Regions from separate parts of the Gottfriedia sp. NPDC056225 genome, predicted to be linked through region 2. Evidence: riboswitches for the same ligand, from Rfam matches in the RefSeq annotation. Region 2 holds a riboswitch; each other region holds the start of a gene.

Region 1 (6,112 bases), on a different contig from region 2:
TAACAAATAGATTTGGGTAAAATAGATCCCATTGATCATTTTGATTGCTGCGCAAATGCTTCGTCACGGTTTTATACAGCTTCAAAACGTCTTTTTGATAATTCTTTTGAATTGGAATAATGTTCATCTTAACTCTCCTTATCAAGATTACTTAGTTATCTGTAATTTAATTTCTTGAAGCTTTTTTGATGACTTTCTTCTATAAAAAACAGTCCATAAAATTGCAGCACCTATAAATCCGTAAAGGACATAATTTGAGAAAAGTAGATATCTTTCCGTCGATAGATCGTAAACCATAATAATTCGCACAATTGCTTCTGATAACAGCATAATTCCCCATACAAGCGTCATTAATCGCATAACAAAACGAAAATATTTAATATTCCAGTTTTCAGCAAAACGATTATTTTGGATAAATCGCATTCCTAAGTAAAACATGATAGGTCGTTTAAATAATAGAGATACTAAAAAGATTATTCCGACCGAAGCCGTTATTAATGATTCTCTTACAAGCAAAATCTTTTCACTACCGCCAAGAAAGACTAATAAAAGAGTTAGAATAAGTGAAAAAAGCATTAACCCTCCAAAAGCATCAAGCCTTTTATGCTTCCATAAATGAACTACATTATCAACCAATGGAATTAGAGTTGCAAACGAAAGAGCTAAAATACTGCTCATATAATCTGATAACACAACATAAATAACCCAAGGTAAAATACCGTTAATTACTAATGTGAAAATGACATACATTCTTTTAGACATAAAATCATCCCTTTAAACTTATTTTTTATATAGAGATTATTGGTACGAACGATATTTTATTTTTTTTAGCTATTTTAGAAAGACCGACTGTTGGTTTGTTTTTTTATAAGAGTATATTATGTACCGACCGTCGGTATGTTAATGAAAAATAATATTTTTTTGAAAATAGGCTACGAATACAATTTTGTTTACTAAATTTGGAATCCTTATGAATTTTTCCATCTTACAAATCATTTAACTTTTAGAAAACAAAAAAAGGCATCTATCCATCGAATAACGATGAAATAGACACCCCTAGTAATTTACTATTTATTAACTAGCATACTTAAATGTTCAGCAGCCGATTTAATATCTTCTTTCCCTAAAATCGCAGAAACAATTGCAACACCATCAATTTTTGATTCCATTAATTCAGAAACGTTTTCTTCATTAATACCACCGATGCCTACGATTGGAATCTTTACTGCCTCGCGTATTCTTCGTAGTTCATCAAGTGTTAAGTACTTTGCATCTAGTTTTGTACTTGTTGGATACATTGAACCAATACCGACATAGTCCGCTCCTTGTTCTTGTGCAATCATTGCTTCTTCTAATGTCGATGCAGATACACCAATAATCATGTCTTCGCCAACAATTTTTCTAGCCACTGTTAAAGGTAAATCTTCTTGGCCGATATGCAGGCCATCAGCTTTAATTGCCAATGCGATATCTAATCGATCATTTATAATTAATGGTACATTATATTTTGAAGTTACTTCTTTTACTTGCATAGCAACTTGATAGAAATCCAAACTACTACAGTTCTTTTCTCTTATTTGAACAATTGTTGTTCCGCCTTGAATTGCTTCCTCAACAGATTGAACAAGATCTCTTAATCCTAATACATCACGATCAGTTACTAAATAAAGCTTATAATCGACTTTGTTTTTTGTTATAGCCATTCGATTTTACCTCCTGTTAGAAGCTTATCAACGGAGATTATAGATACTTCATCAAATAAATTTACTCTAAATGTACCGATTGCTTGTTCTTCAGTTAAACGAGCTTTAGCAAGTTCCCCGCAAAGACCCATTGTAGTGATACCCGAAACAGCAGCTAGGAAGTAATCATTTGTTGTACCAGCATAAGTTCCGATTAATGATGTAGTCATACATCCAGTACCAGTTACATCGGCTAGCAATTTATCTCCATTTGATATTGTGCATACTCGGTCCTGTTCTGCAACAACATCCACTGCACCCGTGATTGCTACAACTGATCCTAATTTCGCTGAGAGTGATTTTGCAATTTCGACACCATCTTCTTCATCAGCTACAGAGTCTACCCCTTTAATTTGAACGTTTAAGCCGGCAATCATTTTAATTTCTGACATATTTCCACGTACTACAGCAAAACGTACTTCTTTCAATAATCTTGCAGTTGTTTCTGTGCGTAGAGTCGTTGCCCCAACTCCTACAGGATCCAAAATAACAGGTACACCTAATTGATTAGCTTTTTTACCTGCTTGAATCATTGATTGGATAGTTCTCTCATTTAACGTACCAATATTAATTACAAGAGCTGAAGCAAATGATACCATTTCCTCTACTTCGGCTAAATCATCTGCCATAACCGGTGACCCACCTAGTGCTAATACCATGTTTGCACAGTCATTTACCGTTACATAATTTGTAATATGATGAACCAAAGGCTTTTTCTCTTTTACGCTTGCAATTAATTGACTCATTTCATTCATAGTTAACATTTTTTTCTCCCCCTATTTGCTTTCGAATAAGTTTATTTAATATAAATTGAACGACAATATAAATAACACAAATTAAAATCATGCTCGGAACAGTAGCCCCAAGGAATAAATCTAATTGAACAAACTTGCGATAAATGAAAACGCCTAAAATCCATGTAATAAACGCTAACCAATCAATTTTTAAGGATTTACTTATACTTGTTCTTTTTAGAATAAAGTAATCTGTTAATAAAATTGCGTACAACGGTGCAAAGAATGACCCAATTGTATATAAGAATCCTTCATATTTTTCAATTGGGAAAATCACCGCTAATATTGTTCCAATTGCTGTAACGATCAACGCTATATGCTTTCCATTTAGCTTTGGAAAGATGGTTGTAACTGATATCCCAGCTGAATAAGCATCCATGAAGGTTGTTGTAACAGTTGCTAAAACAACGATACCAACTGCGAATAAACCTAAATTTGCACTCATTAATACAGCTACTGGATCCACTTCATTAAATGCTAATGCTGCCCCAAGCCCAATAATATACATCCATGAACTTCCAAACATATATCCTATGAAACTACCAATTGCCCCGTCTTTTGTAGTTTTCGCGAATCGAGTATAGTCACTAATTAATGGAATCCATGATAGTGGCATAATGACTGATAATTCAACTGCTTCGCCAAAAGATAATCCTGAAGTACTTGGCTGAGAAAGAATTTTATCACTTTTAAAAATAACAAAACATAATACAATCGTTAAAACAAATAGCAAACAAACGGCCATACTATTAAGTTTTTTTGAAGCATTTTGCCCAAAGTACAACCAAATTGCTATTAGCACTCCAATTACTAAACACCAAACCCAAAGGTGATTAAAATGATAATCATTTTTTGTGACTATATTGATTGAACGAGCTCCTGTTAAAATCATAATTGCCGTCCAACCAAGCAACTGTAATACATTTAAAATTGAAAACAAGTAACTACCATAGCTACCGAATGAAATTTTTGTTGATTCCATTGCGGTTAATCTTTGCTGAGAGCCAATTACACCACCTAATACAAGTAAAAGTGTTCCTATTAAATGTCCTACTAAAATAGCTGTTAAACCTTTAGTAAAACCTAATGGAGCTATTAATGCCCCTGTCATGATTTCCGCTACTGATACCGCAGCACCAAACCAAAGTGTCGTAAAATTCCACTTTGTCATTTTTGCATTTTGATTAGACATGTTGAACTCCTGCCTTTTCATACAAAGAGTAGAAGTGATGGACAGGACCTACTCCTTTTCCGATTGAGAAGGAATGTTGAATCGCTAATGTTATATAGTTTTTTGCTTCTCTAATTGCCTCATTTAATTCAAGTTCATTCGCTAAATTAGATGTAATTGCTGAAGATAAAGTACATCCAGTACCGTGAGTATTAATTGTATTGATTCTAACGCTATTAAAGCTAGTAAACTCCTCACCATTAAAGCAAATATCTGTTGCTTCACCCTCTAAATGGCCACCTTTTACAAGGACGTTTTTTGCACCTAATGAATAAATTTGTATAGCAGCTTCTTTCATTTCTTCAATCGTCGTAATTTTTCTTCCAGTAATAACTTCTGCTTCAGGAAGATTCGGTGTAATAACAGTTGCTAACGGAATTAATTCTTGAATTAAAGCTTCCTTTGCATCCGGGCTTAGTAAGTCGAACCCGCTCTTAGAAACCATGACTGGATCAACTACAATATGCTTTGGTCTATATTCCTTTAGTTTTTCAGCAATTACTTTAATCGTATCGATTTGTGATACCATACCAATTTTTACTGCATCTACTTCGATATCTGTAAATATTGCATCTAATTGACTCGCAATAATCTCTGGTGTCATATCTTGAACAGCAAACACTCCTTGCGTATTTTGAGCAGTTACTGCTGTTATTACACTCATTCCAAAAACACCATGAGCTGAAAACGTCTTTAAATCTGCTTGAATTCCAGCACCACCACTTGAATCAGAGCCGGCTATTGTTAATACTTTCTTCAATGTTCTTCCCCCTATTTAATGAATAGAACTCTTTTGATCTTACAGATAGAAGATGAAACTTGATTTTAAATACAAAAAAGCACAAATCCCATAAGGACTTGTGCTCGAACAAATCAATGTTATGAATACAAAAATGTATTCTACCGTTCACTTTCCTACGCTGGCATTATCCAGATCAGGTTAAAGGGTTAAAGACTATTCGTGTCTTAATCTCAGCCGACCATTTACGGCACCCCTAGTACTATTCAATTATTTAATTTGATTACTTTATCATCTTAATTAATCCTTATACTTTATTCAAGTATTTAGACCAGATTTATTTAGAAAAAACCTCTCTTAATACTAGTTGAGAGGCTTTAACATTTATTATTTTAAATCTTTTACTTCTTTTAATACGCCTTCTAGTTCGTCACCGGCTTGGTTAAGTGTATCTGCATCCAATGGAGAAACTTTTACTCCCGCTTCGATAATATGAAGTGGAGTTTCAACTTTTTCATACAAAGCTTTGTCTTTATCTTTTACAGAGTCTTCAAATTTTTCCCATGATTTTTCAAGTGATCCTCCACTTTCTTTCGCCTTTGCTTCATCATTATTCGAAACTTGTGTTTTTAGTTCAGAAATCGTTTTGATCATATCGTCAGATCCTGATTTAATTGCATTGTCTGTGTTCGTTCCACATGCAGATAAAGTTAAAGATAGTCCTAGAGCCATTGCCGCGATCAATTTTTTATTAGATAACATTTTTCGTTCCCTCCGAATTTTTACTACTTTTTTTATTATTTTTATTCGAGAATCTATTATAAATAACAGTTATACAAGCTATTAGTAACAAGAACATCTGTGGTACAAAGCTCTCCCAAGTAGAATAGATTGCAAAGAAATCTATTGTTGGAATAGGAGCTTGGGTAGCAGGAAGTAATCCTGAAAGTTGTAAACCGTGAATACCCATACCCGCAAATTTAAAGCATAAGTAGAACATTAAAATACTAGAAACAAGGAAAAACGGTCTCATTGGAATCTTTAAGCCAACCTTTAATATTAAGAAGCTCAGTATTGCTAAAATAGCAAACCCTAACGCAATTCCTATTAATAAAGATGATAGTTTAATTGATGAAGCCATTCCAATAAAGAATAATACTGTTTCAGTTCCTTCGCGAAACACTGCTAAAAACGCAAGAATAGCTAAAGATAATAGGCTACCCGTATTTAATGCTTTATCACTTTTAGTTTTAATATATTGTTGCCATTGCTTCGTATTAGATTTGCTATGTAACCAGTAACTCATATATAAAAGCATGACAGCCGCAAATACTCCAGTCCAGCCTGCAATCAAGAAGTTATTGCTTCCAAAAGCACCTGCTGAGAATAAGATATTTACAATAACACCTAGTATAATACTGACGCCTAAACCAGTACCAACACCAAACCAGATCCACTTACTTTTCTTTTCTTGACCAGACTTTTTAATAAAACCTAGTAATGCTACAACTACTAGTAATGCTTCTAATCCTTCTCGAAGTAGAATTGTAATAGCATCTAACATTGTATAACTAGTTTTAGATGCTAAAGGTAATAGATAATCACG
Region 2 (6,112 bases):
TTGATTTTGGCGGGCTTGTCAGAAAATATATAAATTCGATCAGACAATAGCAGCGCTTCATCAATATTATGTGTGACTAATAAAATAGATCGTCGTTGCTTTTCCCAAATGGATAAAAGCCATTGTTGCATTTCAAGTCTAGTAAATTCATCTAAGGCTGAAAAAGGCTCGTCCATACACATAAAAGATTGCGGTGCTAGTAGCAATCTTAAAAATGCAACTCTTTGTTTCATCCCACCAGATAGTTCATGAGGGTAAGCATTTTCATAGTTTTCTAACCCTGTCTTTTTAAGCCAATCTCTCGCTAACGTTTCGTCAGGTTTATGCTTTAATTCCTGCGATAAAACAATATTTTTCAATACCGTTCTCCAAGGTAGAAGCGCATGATCCTGTGGCATAAAACTAATGTGACCAAGTTCACCATTTATGATTGATCCATTTAACTTTATTTCTCCAGAGTCCGGTTTTAATAAACCACCTATTAGATGGAACAATGTACTTTTCCCACTACCAGATGGACCTAAAATGGAAACAAATTCTCCTTCATTTACATAAAGAGAAATATTGTCTAGTACTTGTTGATTACTACCATAACCCTTTGATAGTTGTTCCACTTGTAATGTCATTTCTGTTTCTCTCCTTTAATTTTCCATTTAACAGTAAATCGCTCAATCATTACAATAAGGAAGAAGAACAGCATACTTAAAAGCATAATGACAAAAATGGAAACAAATACTCGATCTGTTCTAAATGACGATGAAGCTAGCGTCATATATACTCCAATTCCTGATTTTGCTCCAAGCCATTCTGATATTACTGCTCCCATTACACTATATGTAGCTGAAATCTTTAAGCCTGAAAAGATTGAAGGTAGAGAAAACGGAAATTCAACTTTCCAAAAAATTTGTGCTTTGGATGCTCCTGCCATTTTCATATAATTTATTAACTCACTTGGTGTTTGTCGAAATCCATCCAATGCTGAAACAGTTATGGGGAAAAAACACACGAGCGATATAATGATTAATTTTGGCAGTACACCAAACCCGAACCAAATAATTAAAAGTGGTGCTAATACAATAATTGGTACATTTTGCGAAAGAATTAATAATGGATAAAAAGCTTTCTTTACACCTGGTATTAAATGCAATAGAAATGCTATTAAAAGTCCAAGCAAGCTACCTATTAACAATCCGATAATCGTTAATTGAATTGAAGATGTTATATGTGGAAGTATAGAATCCAAAGAATGAATTCCTTCTTTAAAGATTGCAATTGGTCCTGGCAATAGCCAAGGCTCTATTTTCCAAATTTTAATACTGAGCTGCCAACAGATTAAAAAAAGCAGGATGACAACAAATGGCTGCCATCCTTTCATATTTTTTCGTTTCATTAACGGTACTTCTCCGTTAACACATCCATTGTAATCCCTTGTGGTTGATAAAGGATTTTCATTTGAGTTATAACATTATGGCAACCTATTTCGATCATTCTTTCATTCATTTTTTGAACAACTTGTAATAATTCATTCAAATCACCTTCCATTGTTGTTTCCAATGGCTGTACTTGATATTTCACACCTGATTCATCAATAATTTTAATCGCTTCATCGACTGCGGGAATGACATCCTCAATATTATTTGTTTTTGGTATTATTTGAACACTCATTAATGTAGTTTTCAATTTTACTCCTCCTTATTTTGGTAAGAATTCATTTGTAAAAGCTTCTTCTGGCTTAAATTTACCTTCTAATAATTTATTTTCAGCTAAAAAATCTGCATAGTTTTTCCAAACCGTTAACTTTTGCTCACCCCAACGATTTGCATCGTCTTTATATTTAGATGCTAACCACTCTTGGCTTTTTTCTACTAAATTTTTATCTAGATCTGGATTATCTTTAAGTAAAATCGCTGCAGCTTCCTTCGGGTTATCAATCGCAAAATTATATCCTTTTGATGCAGCGGCAACAAACGCTTTTACTACTTTCGGGTTTTTACTAATCATTTTTTCGTTTGTAGCTAATACTGGCGTATAGTAATCTAGTTTTTTACTATAATCTGTTAAATAAATCATATTTAACTTCTCTCCACGAAGCTCAGCTTCAATACCTGTCCATCCTTGATAAATCCAAGCAAAGTCGATATCTCTTTTTACAGCTGTAAAGAAATCAGCATCGCCCATATTAACGATATTTAACTTATTAACATTCGCATGTTCTTCTGACATAAGTGATTTTAAAACGGCTTTTTCAACCGGTGAACCCCATCCACCATATGTTTTTCCAACGAAATCTTTTGGAGACGTAATTTCTTTTTTCGCAGGCGATGCAAAACCAGAAGTATTATGTTGAATAACTGCTGCAATTGAAACAATTGGTACATTTTGAACTCTAGCCTGTGTAATTGACTCTTGATAAGAAACGCCAAAATCCGCTTTACCTGAAGCAACTAATTGATCTGCTCCTGTTTCTCCTGGACTAATAATATCTACATCAAGGCCTTGTTCCTTAAAATATCCTTTTTCTTTCGCAACAAATAGCCCCGTATGATTTGTATTTGGTGTCCAATCTAGTACGACTGTCACCTTTTTTAATTGCTTGCTCTTTCCACTAGTCGCGGTTTTACTTTGACCACACCCAGTTAACATTAAACAAATAGCTACTAAAAAAACTACTAATCTTTTCATTTACTAATACTCCCTTTTGTTTTTGGTTTATACAAAAATAAAACGCCCGGATAGTAACCCGGACGTTAATGCGCTGTAAAAAACATATCTAAAAAGAGATACTGTTCCCTACGCTGGCATCACCCAGATCAGGTTCTAAGAGTCAACATCTTAAGGATGTTATCTCAGCCAGCAACACTGGCACCTCCACATTTTTCTCATATAAACTTTTCATCATAAATATAACAGATAATGATTGAATTTACGAACTATTTTTAACCTACGTTTAATTGTTTTAATAGTCTGTTAATACAAGCTATTTAACGATAAGATTTTGTCATATTTTAAATGAGATTATTAAACAAAAATATCATTTCTTATAGTAAAATCTTACTTGAATATCGAATATACTACATCATCAAATTATGATTAAAATGAGGGGATTTTTTGAATAAACCAATCGGAGTCATAGACTCAGGAGTTGGGGGCTTAACAGTTGCCAAACAAATTATAAGACAATTACCTAAGGAAGATATAGTATACCTAGGCGATACTGCTAGATGTCCATATGGATCACGACCATATGAGGAGATCAGGGAATTCACTTGGGAAATGACTAATTTTCTTTTAGAAAAAGACATAAAAATGTTAGTCATCGCCTGCAATACTGCCACTTCAGTAGTATTAAGTGAAATGAGAGAAAAACTTCAAATCCCAGTAATAGGTGTTGTGCACCCTGGTGCCAGAGCTGCAATAAAATTAACACAAAACGATCAAATCGGTGTAATTGGTACGAATGCTACTATAAATAGTAAAGCCTATCATGGCGCACTAAAACGAATTAATGACAAAGTGATAATTAAAGGTTTGGCTTGTCCAGAGTTTGCTGGAATCGTCGAAAATGGGGACTACAATAAACCTGAAATATTTGAGATTGTTAAACAAACTCTTACCCCACTTTTAGATTCAACTATTGATACACTAATACTTGGATGTACGCACTACCCTTTATTAAGCCCAATCATTCAAAAGGTGATGGGTCCTTCTATTCAGCTCATCAGCTCCGGCGATGAAACAGCATTAGAAGTCAGTGCAATACTCGATCAACAAAATATTTTATCTAATTCCGAAAACACTATACATGAATTTTATACAACTGGAGATCCAATCGTTTTTAGTAAAATAGCTTCCTCTTTGTTCCAAGAGCCTTTGGAAAATGTAAAACATATAAAACTATAAGAGTTCTAAAGTGAACTCAATAAAAAAGAAAACCAACAAAGTAAACATTTGTTGGTTTTTGTATTTTTAAATTGCAAACGCTCATCAATTTAATCAAATTTAATCTTTTGTATTACTTGAAAAATAATCTTTCAGCATCGCATTATTCTTTACAATATCATCTAATGTATATTGATCTAAAACTTGTAAAAATTGATCCAATGCGTTATTAAATATATGTTTTAAAGAACAAACAGGCGTAATAACACAAGTACCGCCATGCTCAAAACATTCTACAATATTAAAGTCTTCTTCGGTTTTACGGATTATTTCTCCGATGTTTATTTCCGCTGGCAATTTAGCTAAACGAATTCCACCATTTCTGCCACGTATAGTCTCGATATAGCCCATCTTACCTAAATTATAGATTATTTTCATTAAATGGTTTTTAGATATACCATAGGCTTCAGCGATGTCTTTTATATTAACTAATTTTTCACGCGGTTCAGAGGATAGAAATATTAGTACACGAAGAGAGTAATCCGAATAAGTTGTTAAACGCATAACTTGTCCTCACTAATTTATTTTGATTAATCATAGCATAATTGTGAACATTTTTTAAACTTTTATGTATTTTTTCGAAAAAAGTTCAAAAAGATGTATTTAACATATTGCTTTAACCGATATCAAGGACTAAGATAAAGATGTATTTATTATACTACTTTAAAATGTATATAGGGGGATTTTCCATGCTTTCTCAAAAAACAATCGATATTATTAAATCAACTGTTCCTGTTTTAGAGGTAACAGGTACAGAGATCACTTCCGTATTCTATAAAAATTTATTTACAAATCATCCTGAATTATTAAATGTATTCAATCATACGAATCAACAAAAAGGTAGACAACAAACCGCTCTTGCTAATACTGTTTTAGCTGCAGCTCAAAATATTGATAAACTAGAAACAATTATACCTGTTGTAAAACAAATAGCACAAAAACACCGTAGTCTTTTAGTTAAAGCTGAGCATTATCCAATCGTTGGGCAACACTTACTTGGTGCAATTAAAGAAGTACTTGGTGATGCTGCAACTGAAGAAATACTTGGTGCTTGGGGCGAAGCTTATGGAATTATAGCTCAAGTGTTTATTGATATTGAAAAGGAAATGTATAATGAAGCTGCCACTCAAGAAGGCGGTTGGTCAGAATTTAAAGAGTTTACAGTAATTAATAAAGTAGAAGAAAGTGATGTAATTACATCATTCCACTTAAAACCTAAAGATGGATCTTCAGTTCCTACTTTCCTATCTGGACAATATATTACTGTTCGTTCACAAATTCCTGGTGAAGAGTACTTATCAAATAGACAATATAGTTTATCTGATGCGCCTGGTAAAGAATACTTTAGAATTTCAGTTAAAAGAGAAGCTGAAGAAAATCAACCTTTAGGAAAATTCTCAAATTATCTACACAATCAAGTTAATGTTGGTGACACATTAGAACTTACTGCTCCAGCTGGAGACTTCACAATAAACACGGAAAATGCTTCAGATGTTGTTTTCCTTAGCGGTGGAGTTGGAATTACACCATTAATTAGCATGGCTAAATCAATTGCAGCTAGTCAACCAAATCTTCAAGTTAGCTTCATAAGCGCTTCAAGAAACGGAAAATTACAAGCATTTGAAAATGAACTAAACGAATTAAAAGAACAATTAGCAAATTACAATTTAACATTTGTTTACGAGAACCCTTCTGAGGAAGACCTTAAAAATAGCAACTTTAAAAAGCAAGGTTATATTGATACAGAATGGTTAAAAAACAATATTAAATCAAACAATGCAGATTATTATGTATGTGGTCCAGTACCATTCTTAAAATCTATTATTACAAGCTTAAAAGAATTAGGCATCAATGATACTCAAATTCATTATGAATTCTTTGGACCATCAATGAGCTTGGACACTGAACCAAAAAGCCTTGAAACTCAAGGCTAATATTTAAAAAGGGATGCTCAAAAGCTTGAGCATCCCTTTTTACCTGCGTTCTAATACTATAGCAACTCTTTTTAAAATCGTAGGAATCGTAAAACTACCAAAGAATGCGATTAGATCACTTGAGTAGTATTTTTTTAGCGATCCATATACTAAGCCACTAAGCATCATATCGTACAAAAAGAATCGACCGAAATCACGTTTCGTTATAACCATAAAGACGATTGGTGCATTTCTTGTTG
Region 3 (6,112 bases), on a different contig from region 2:
GTTCAATAATAAATTTAAGATTTAAAGGATTAATAATTCCTTTTCCAGAACCAATTGGTGATGCTCCTGGCATAATTGCATGTACACCAAGTTCTTCTAGTCTTCTTGCTAAAACAACATCATCAGAAGTATAAGGTAACACAATAAATCCTTCATTCAATAGCATTTCTGATGCCTTCAATGTTTCAATTGGATCAGGCAATAATGATTTGTCACACCCGATTACTTCTACTTTGATCATATCGCATAAGCCTGAAGCTTTTGCTAGTCTGGCAATTCTAACAGCTTCTTCAGCAGTTTTCGCACCAGCAGTATTTGGTAATAATTTATATTTTGCTAGATTTAATTGTTCTAGAAAATTAGGCTGTGATTCTTCAAAAATATTCATTCTTCTAACAGCGAAAGTTAGTATTTCCGCTTCCGATACTTCAACTGCTTCTTTTTGTACTTCAAAAGAAGGGTATTTACCTGTGCCTAATAATAATCTTGAATGAAATGAATGATTTCCTATTTTCAACATGATTAACCTCCACCTACAAAATGTATTAATTCTACCTGATCTCCGTTAGAGAGATGAGTTAAAGCATACTGCTCTTTATAAATAATTTCTTCATTAACCTCGACAATAACGATTCGGTTTTCTAGCTGGTATTCATTAAGTAAATCTTGAATTGTAAAAGTTTTACTCGAAACTTCTAAGTTCTTTCCGTTTAATCTTATTTCCAAGTGTTATACACCTCACAAACATTTAAATTAACGACTAACTTTAAACGCCTCAATCCAGTTTCTATCAACTTTCCTTTTAAGAATCAAATCTCGAATTAATTTTCCAGTTGCTGGTGCAAGCAATATTCCATTTCGAAAATGGCCGGTTGCAAATAGGATTTGATCATCTTCAGGGTGCATGCCAATAAAAGGATTATGATCAAGTGTTCGCGGTCTTAGTCCCGCCCAAAATGAATCAATTTTCATATCTTCAATTTCGGGAAGCATTTTTTTAGCACTTTGTATTAATGATTCAATGCCACCTAAGCTAGGATTTTCATCCCATTCGTGATCAACCATCGTAGCCCCGATGACAAGGCGACCGTCATTTCTTGGAACAATATAGTTTTGTTCATGAAAAAGAGAATGCTTTAATGCTACCTTTTCGCTTTTTACGGAAATGCATTCGCCTTTAACAGGAATAATTTCATGATCTAACCCTAGCTGTCCAAACAAGGTATTACTCCAAACGCCACTTGCAACTACGATGTTTTTTGCCTCAAATTCACCGTTTGTTGTTTTAAGTAAATAATGTGTATCATTTTTTTGAATCCCAAATACATGAGTATATTCGAAAATAGAAGCCCCTAAAATCTGAGCACTTTTAGAAAATGCATTACAAACAGAAACAGGTAATACATTAACGTCATCTTTAATATAGGCTGCGCCAATTATATTTGGATGGATGCCGGGGATCTGTTTTTTTAACTCCACATGGTTATACCAATGTGCTGAAGTTTGAGTGAGTAGTGGTGTTAATTGGTTTTTTTCTAAATCTGTATAAGCTAGTTTGAAAATGCCACCTTTTTTAAGTTCAATATCAATACCGCTTAATTCTTTCAACTCTTCTTGAAGCTGAAAATAAGTTAATTGGCTGCTTCTTGCGAAAGTAAAAAATGACTCTGACTGATCCCACTCGGAATGGGCACCGAGCATCCCCGCAGCTGCCTTTGTCGTTTTCTGACCAACTTGCTGTCCTTCTAAAACTGCGACATTAATGTTTTCTTTCGCTAGATAATAAGCAATGGAACAGCCAATAATGCCACCCCCAATTACGATAACATCAAATCTCTTGTTCATAAGTCAGTTTGCACCTTTCAAAATATTGCAGCGCAGCATCTAGTGGGTTTCGAGAAGAGAAGATTCCAGACATTACAGCTATCCCATCAATCTTGTTCTCCTTCAAAAATTGGATATGCTCAGGCAATATACCGCCTACTGCGTAGATTGGTATAGTCAGAGTTTTTTTCATTTCGGGTATGATTTCAATCCCATTTGGAGTTAGACCGGCTTTACACTTTGTTTCAAAACAATGACCGTAAAGGACATAATCAGCCTGATCACTTTCAGCTAGGATTGCTTCAGTAAGCGTGTGGACTGATTTTCCTACTCGTAAGTTAGGAAAATATTCTTTTACATCAACAAGAGGGAGTCCATGTCCCGGTAAGTGTATATTTGATAGATTTGCAAAAATAGCAATATCTAAACGATCATTTAAAACGATTTTCTTCATATCCACTTTGTTCATTTTTAATAGATTTAAGAGTGAGATTATTTCGATCGCTTTTTTTGATTTCTCGCGAATATGTACATAGTCAACTACATCGATTATTTGAATAATTTTGGAAGCAAGTACTTCGATTGAGTGCTGATCATCTGTAATTGCAATAAGTTCCATGCTCCAGCCTCTTTCATTAACAAAATTTTTTCAAACAAAAAAAACCACTTTCCTAAAAAAAGAAAGTGGTTACATTGCACACAAAATAAATAGAGAATGCGCCACTTTCCTACGCAGGTACTAGCCTGTTCAGGTTTTAAGGGTTTAAAAGTAACTACTCTATTCTCAGCCCTTATCAAGGGATCCCCTAGTGATGAATCTGTATGAAAATTAATCTTAGCATAGCATATAAAAAATAATATTCAATACTAAAATTTTTTTTACGAGTCAAAATATTTACCATAAATTGGGCTTGAAGCATAATGAAATCAAGTATTTAAGCGAGTATTAAAAATGCTAATAATTTTTTGAAATGAACATTCCTGTAAAAATTTAGGAAATAAAAGCATTTACATTTTAAACTTGTGGGTTTATATTTAGTGTGAACAATTTAATCGTTTGACTAGGGGTGTCCAATTAGTTGGGCTGAGAGAGAAACACATTTAAGTTTCTTAACCCTCAGGACCTGATCTGGTTCATACCAGCGTGGGGAAGTTAGAAATTTCTCATTAATGAAGTCTAATCGTTAATGTAGTTTTGCTAACATTTTGCCGGGTCTTAACTTTAAGATCCGGCTTTTTTCATGCTTAAAATGGATTGGATTTCGTCCTTTTTTAATCATTTAAAAAGGGGAATGAAATCAATGAACAATTCTGTAAATGAAATGAATTTTTCCATCATGTCTAGTTTTTCTGGTAGTAAAAAGGTTTATGTTGAAGGATCTAGATCTGATATTAAAGTGCCGATGCGTGAGATTCAATTAAGTCCAACAACTGGTACTTTTGGCGAAGAAGAAAATGCACCAGTTAGAGTATATGACACAAGTGGACCTTACACAGATTCATCTGCCTCAGTTGATATTCGCGAGGGGCTTAAGCCGATCGGACAAAACTGGGTGATTGAGCGAAATGATGTTGAAGAATATGTAGGGCGTGAAGTAAAGCCTGAAGATAATGGATATAAAAAAGAATCAGATAAACATGAGGTTGAAATCTTTAAAGGTTTAAAAAGAAAACCATTGCGTGCAAAGGATAACGGAAATATTACGCAATTGCATTATGCACGTAAAGGTATTATTACACCTGAAATGGAATTTATTGCAATTCGAGAAAATAGAACAGCTGAATTTGTTCGAGATGAAGTTGCAAGAGGAAGAGCTGTCATTCCATCAAATATTAATCATCCGGAAAGTGAGCCAATGATTATCGGCCGTAATTTTCATGTGAAAATAAACGCCAATATAGGTAACTCAGCCGTTACATCCTCAATTGAAGAAGAAGTAGAAAAAATGACATGGGCTACTCGCTGGGGAGCCGATACGATGATGGATCTTTCAACCGGAAAAAATATTCACACAACACGTGAATGGATTATCCGAAATTCTCCGGTACCAGTAGGGACAGTTCCAATTTATCAAGCACTTGAAAAGGTAAATGGAATTGCAGAAGACTTATCTTGGGAAGTGTTTAGAGACACTCTAATCGAGCAAGCTGAACAAGGAGTAGATTACTTTACGATTCACGCAGGTGTACTATTGCGTTACATTCCATTAACTGCAAAACGAGTGACAGGAATCGTATCTCGTGGTGGTTCTATATTGGCTCAGTGGTGTTTAGCTCACCATAAAGAGAATTTCTTATATACCCATTTTGAGGAAATTTGTGAAATAATGAAGCGCTATGACGTAACATTCTCTTTAGGAGATGGCTTGCGCCCAGGTTCGATCGCCGATGCAAATGACGAAGCACAATTTTCGGAATTAGAAACACTTGGAGAGCTAACAAAAATTGCTTGGAAACATGACGTTCAAGTTATGATTGAAGGACCGGGACATGTTCCAATGCATTTAATTAAAGAGAATATGGATAAACAATTAGAAATTTGTCAAGAAGCACCTTTTTACACATTAGGTCCACTAACGACAGATATTGCGCCTGGTTATGATCATATAACGTCAGCAATCGGTGCAGCAATGATTGGTTGGTTTGGTACAGCGATGCTTTGCTATGTAACTCCGAAAGAGCATTTAGGTCTTCCAAATAAAGAAGATGTTAGAGTAGGGGTAATCACATATAAAATAGCAGCACATGCAGCTGACTTAGCAAAAGGTCATCCTGGAGCACAAAAAAGAGATGATGCACTTTCAAAAGCTCGATTTGAATTTAGATGGCGTGATCAGTTTAATCTTTCTCTTGATCCAGAAAGAGCAATTGAATACCACGATGAAACATTACCTGCTGAGGGAGCTAAAACAGCCCATTTTTGTTCAATGTGTGGTCCAAAATTCTGTAGTATGAGAATCTCACAAGACATTCGAGATATAGTAAAACAAGAAGAACTTCAAAATGAATCAACCATTGAAGAAGGAATGAAAGAAAAAGCATTAGAATTTAGAAAAAACGGCGGAGAAATCTATCAATAAGGGTGTGAGCCTTATATGAATAGGGTAGAAGGAATCAAAAAAGAAATAAAGCAATTAGAAGAAAATATGAATCAGTTAAAAATAGAACTGAAAACCATTCAAACAAATTGTGAGCACGAATTTCAGAAGAAAGATACGATACAAGAATGCTTAAAATGCAGTTTAATTGAAAGTTTGTGCTGGTAATTTTGATAAATAAAACAAAGACAAACCCCGATTTGGAGGTTTGTTTTTGTTTATAGGTTAGAGTTAATGCTCCGACAAACTATTGATTGGAACATCTTCCTCACGTGAGAACACCATAAGTCTTATGCCGAAGAATACAACCTTTGAAGAGGCAGCTGCTATACCATGTGCAGCTCAGACGGCACTTCAAGCATTGCGTGATGTAGTACAAATTACGCAAGGTCAAAAGGTATTGAGCTATGGTGCATCAGGCGGCATCGGTCACTTTGCTGTTCAGATTGCAAGATACTTCAATACTGAGGTAACCGCGGTTTAATTATATCTACCAGCTTGTACAACGGAATGGAATCTTGAATTACCAGAAGGATTGGTGATTAAAGGATTAAAAGAATTTATTTTTGAAGAATATTACAGTTACGAAAGAGAAATTTGGTTTATTTGTGAATTGGCTTAAAGGTTATAGTTTTTCTTATGCAACTATAAAAAAACTCCTGTTATAGTTAACAGGAGTTTTATAGTTTTTAATTTTTACCAGTGATGCCCATATCCGCATCCGTCATATCCTGACCAGCAAGCTGCTCCAACAATGATTAATAAGATAAATAAAACAACAATCAAAGCAAAACCGTTAAGATGGTGATGTCCAGTACTCATTCATGTGACCTCCTTCATAAGATATTTAAGGGATGTATTCTCCCTTTAGGGTCATGTAACCAATTGTAAAAATTACAATTAGGAGAGGTGGATAATGTATCGTATGTTTTTTTACCAACTATGAAACTAGTCTATATTGTAATTAGGCTTTTACCTATTAAGTAAGTTTTTAAAGTTCAATTATATGGATTTTTGTACTTACTTTACTTTAGGAATGAAATTGCTGCATTAACTACATAAGCATTTTAAAAATTTACCTAAATATAAGTTTCTGGAGGCGGATTGGTTTAAGTAAAATCATTGCTTAAACATATAATAATCAGAGACTAATTTGCTCATTATGACGGAGGAGCGCCATTCTTTTTTTC

Evidence for each region. Region 2 has a riboswitch for thiamine pyrophosphate ahead of ACFCYN_RS15060 (ABC transporter substrate-binding protein). Riboswitches for the same ligand answer to the same signal wherever they lie in the genome.
Region 1: linked by a shared signal. The riboswitch ahead of thiD (bifunctional hydroxymethylpyrimidine kinase/phosphomethylpyrimidine kinase) and the one ahead of ACFCYN_RS15060 (ABC transporter substrate-binding protein) in region 2 are both predicted to bind thiamine pyrophosphate.
Region 3: linked by a shared signal. The riboswitch ahead of ACFCYN_RS04025 (thiamine phosphate synthase) and the one ahead of ACFCYN_RS15060 (ABC transporter substrate-binding protein) in region 2 are both predicted to bind thiamine pyrophosphate.

The regions. Positions count from the first base shown of each region.
Region 1 is NZ_JBHJTJ010000001.1:106,874-112,985, forward strand. Features, by position in the region: gene ACFCYN_RS00560 (GNAT family N-acetyltransferase) at 1-127, opposite strand, end outside; gene ACFCYN_RS00565 (VC0807 family protein) at 148-762, opposite strand; gene thiE (thiamine phosphate synthase) at 1,068-1,703, opposite strand; gene thiM (hydroxyethylthiazole kinase) at 1,694-2,506, opposite strand; gene cytX (putative hydroxymethylpyrimidine transporter CytX) at 2,490-3,728, opposite strand; gene thiD (bifunctional hydroxymethylpyrimidine kinase/phosphomethylpyrimidine kinase) at 3,721-4,527, opposite strand; TPP riboswitch at 4,663-4,774, opposite strand; gene ACFCYN_RS00590 (hypothetical protein) at 4,894-5,268, opposite strand; gene ACFCYN_RS00595 (FTR1 family iron permease) at 5,258-6,112, opposite strand, start outside.
Region 2 is NZ_JBHJTJ010000022.1:52,759-58,870, forward strand. Features, by position in the region: gene ACFCYN_RS15045 (ABC transporter ATP-binding protein) at 1-626, opposite strand, end outside; gene ACFCYN_RS15050 (ABC transporter permease) at 623-1,390, opposite strand; gene ACFCYN_RS15055 (thiamine-binding protein) at 1,390-1,665, opposite strand; gene ACFCYN_RS15060 (ABC transporter substrate-binding protein) at 1,693-2,682, opposite strand; TPP riboswitch at 2,771-2,880, opposite strand; gene racE (glutamate racemase) at 3,109-3,900, shown strand; gene ACFCYN_RS15070 (RrF2 family transcriptional regulator) at 4,000-4,443, opposite strand; gene hmpA (NO-inducible flavohemoprotein) at 4,629-5,873, shown strand.
Region 3 is NZ_JBHJTJ010000003.1:130,388-136,499, forward strand. Features, by position in the region: gene ACFCYN_RS04010 (thiazole synthase) at 1-520, opposite strand, end outside; gene thiS (sulfur carrier protein ThiS) at 523-726, opposite strand; gene thiO (glycine oxidase ThiO) at 754-1,845, opposite strand; gene ACFCYN_RS04025 (thiamine phosphate synthase) at 1,829-2,443, opposite strand; TPP riboswitch at 2,533-2,642, opposite strand; TPP riboswitch at 2,878-2,992, shown strand; gene thiC (phosphomethylpyrimidine synthase ThiC) at 3,126-4,904, shown strand; gene ACFCYN_RS04035 (hypothetical protein) at 4,920-5,090, shown strand; gene ACFCYN_RS04040 (hypothetical protein) at 5,215-5,406, shown strand; gene ACFCYN_RS04045 (YjcZ family sporulation protein) at 5,619-5,744, opposite strand.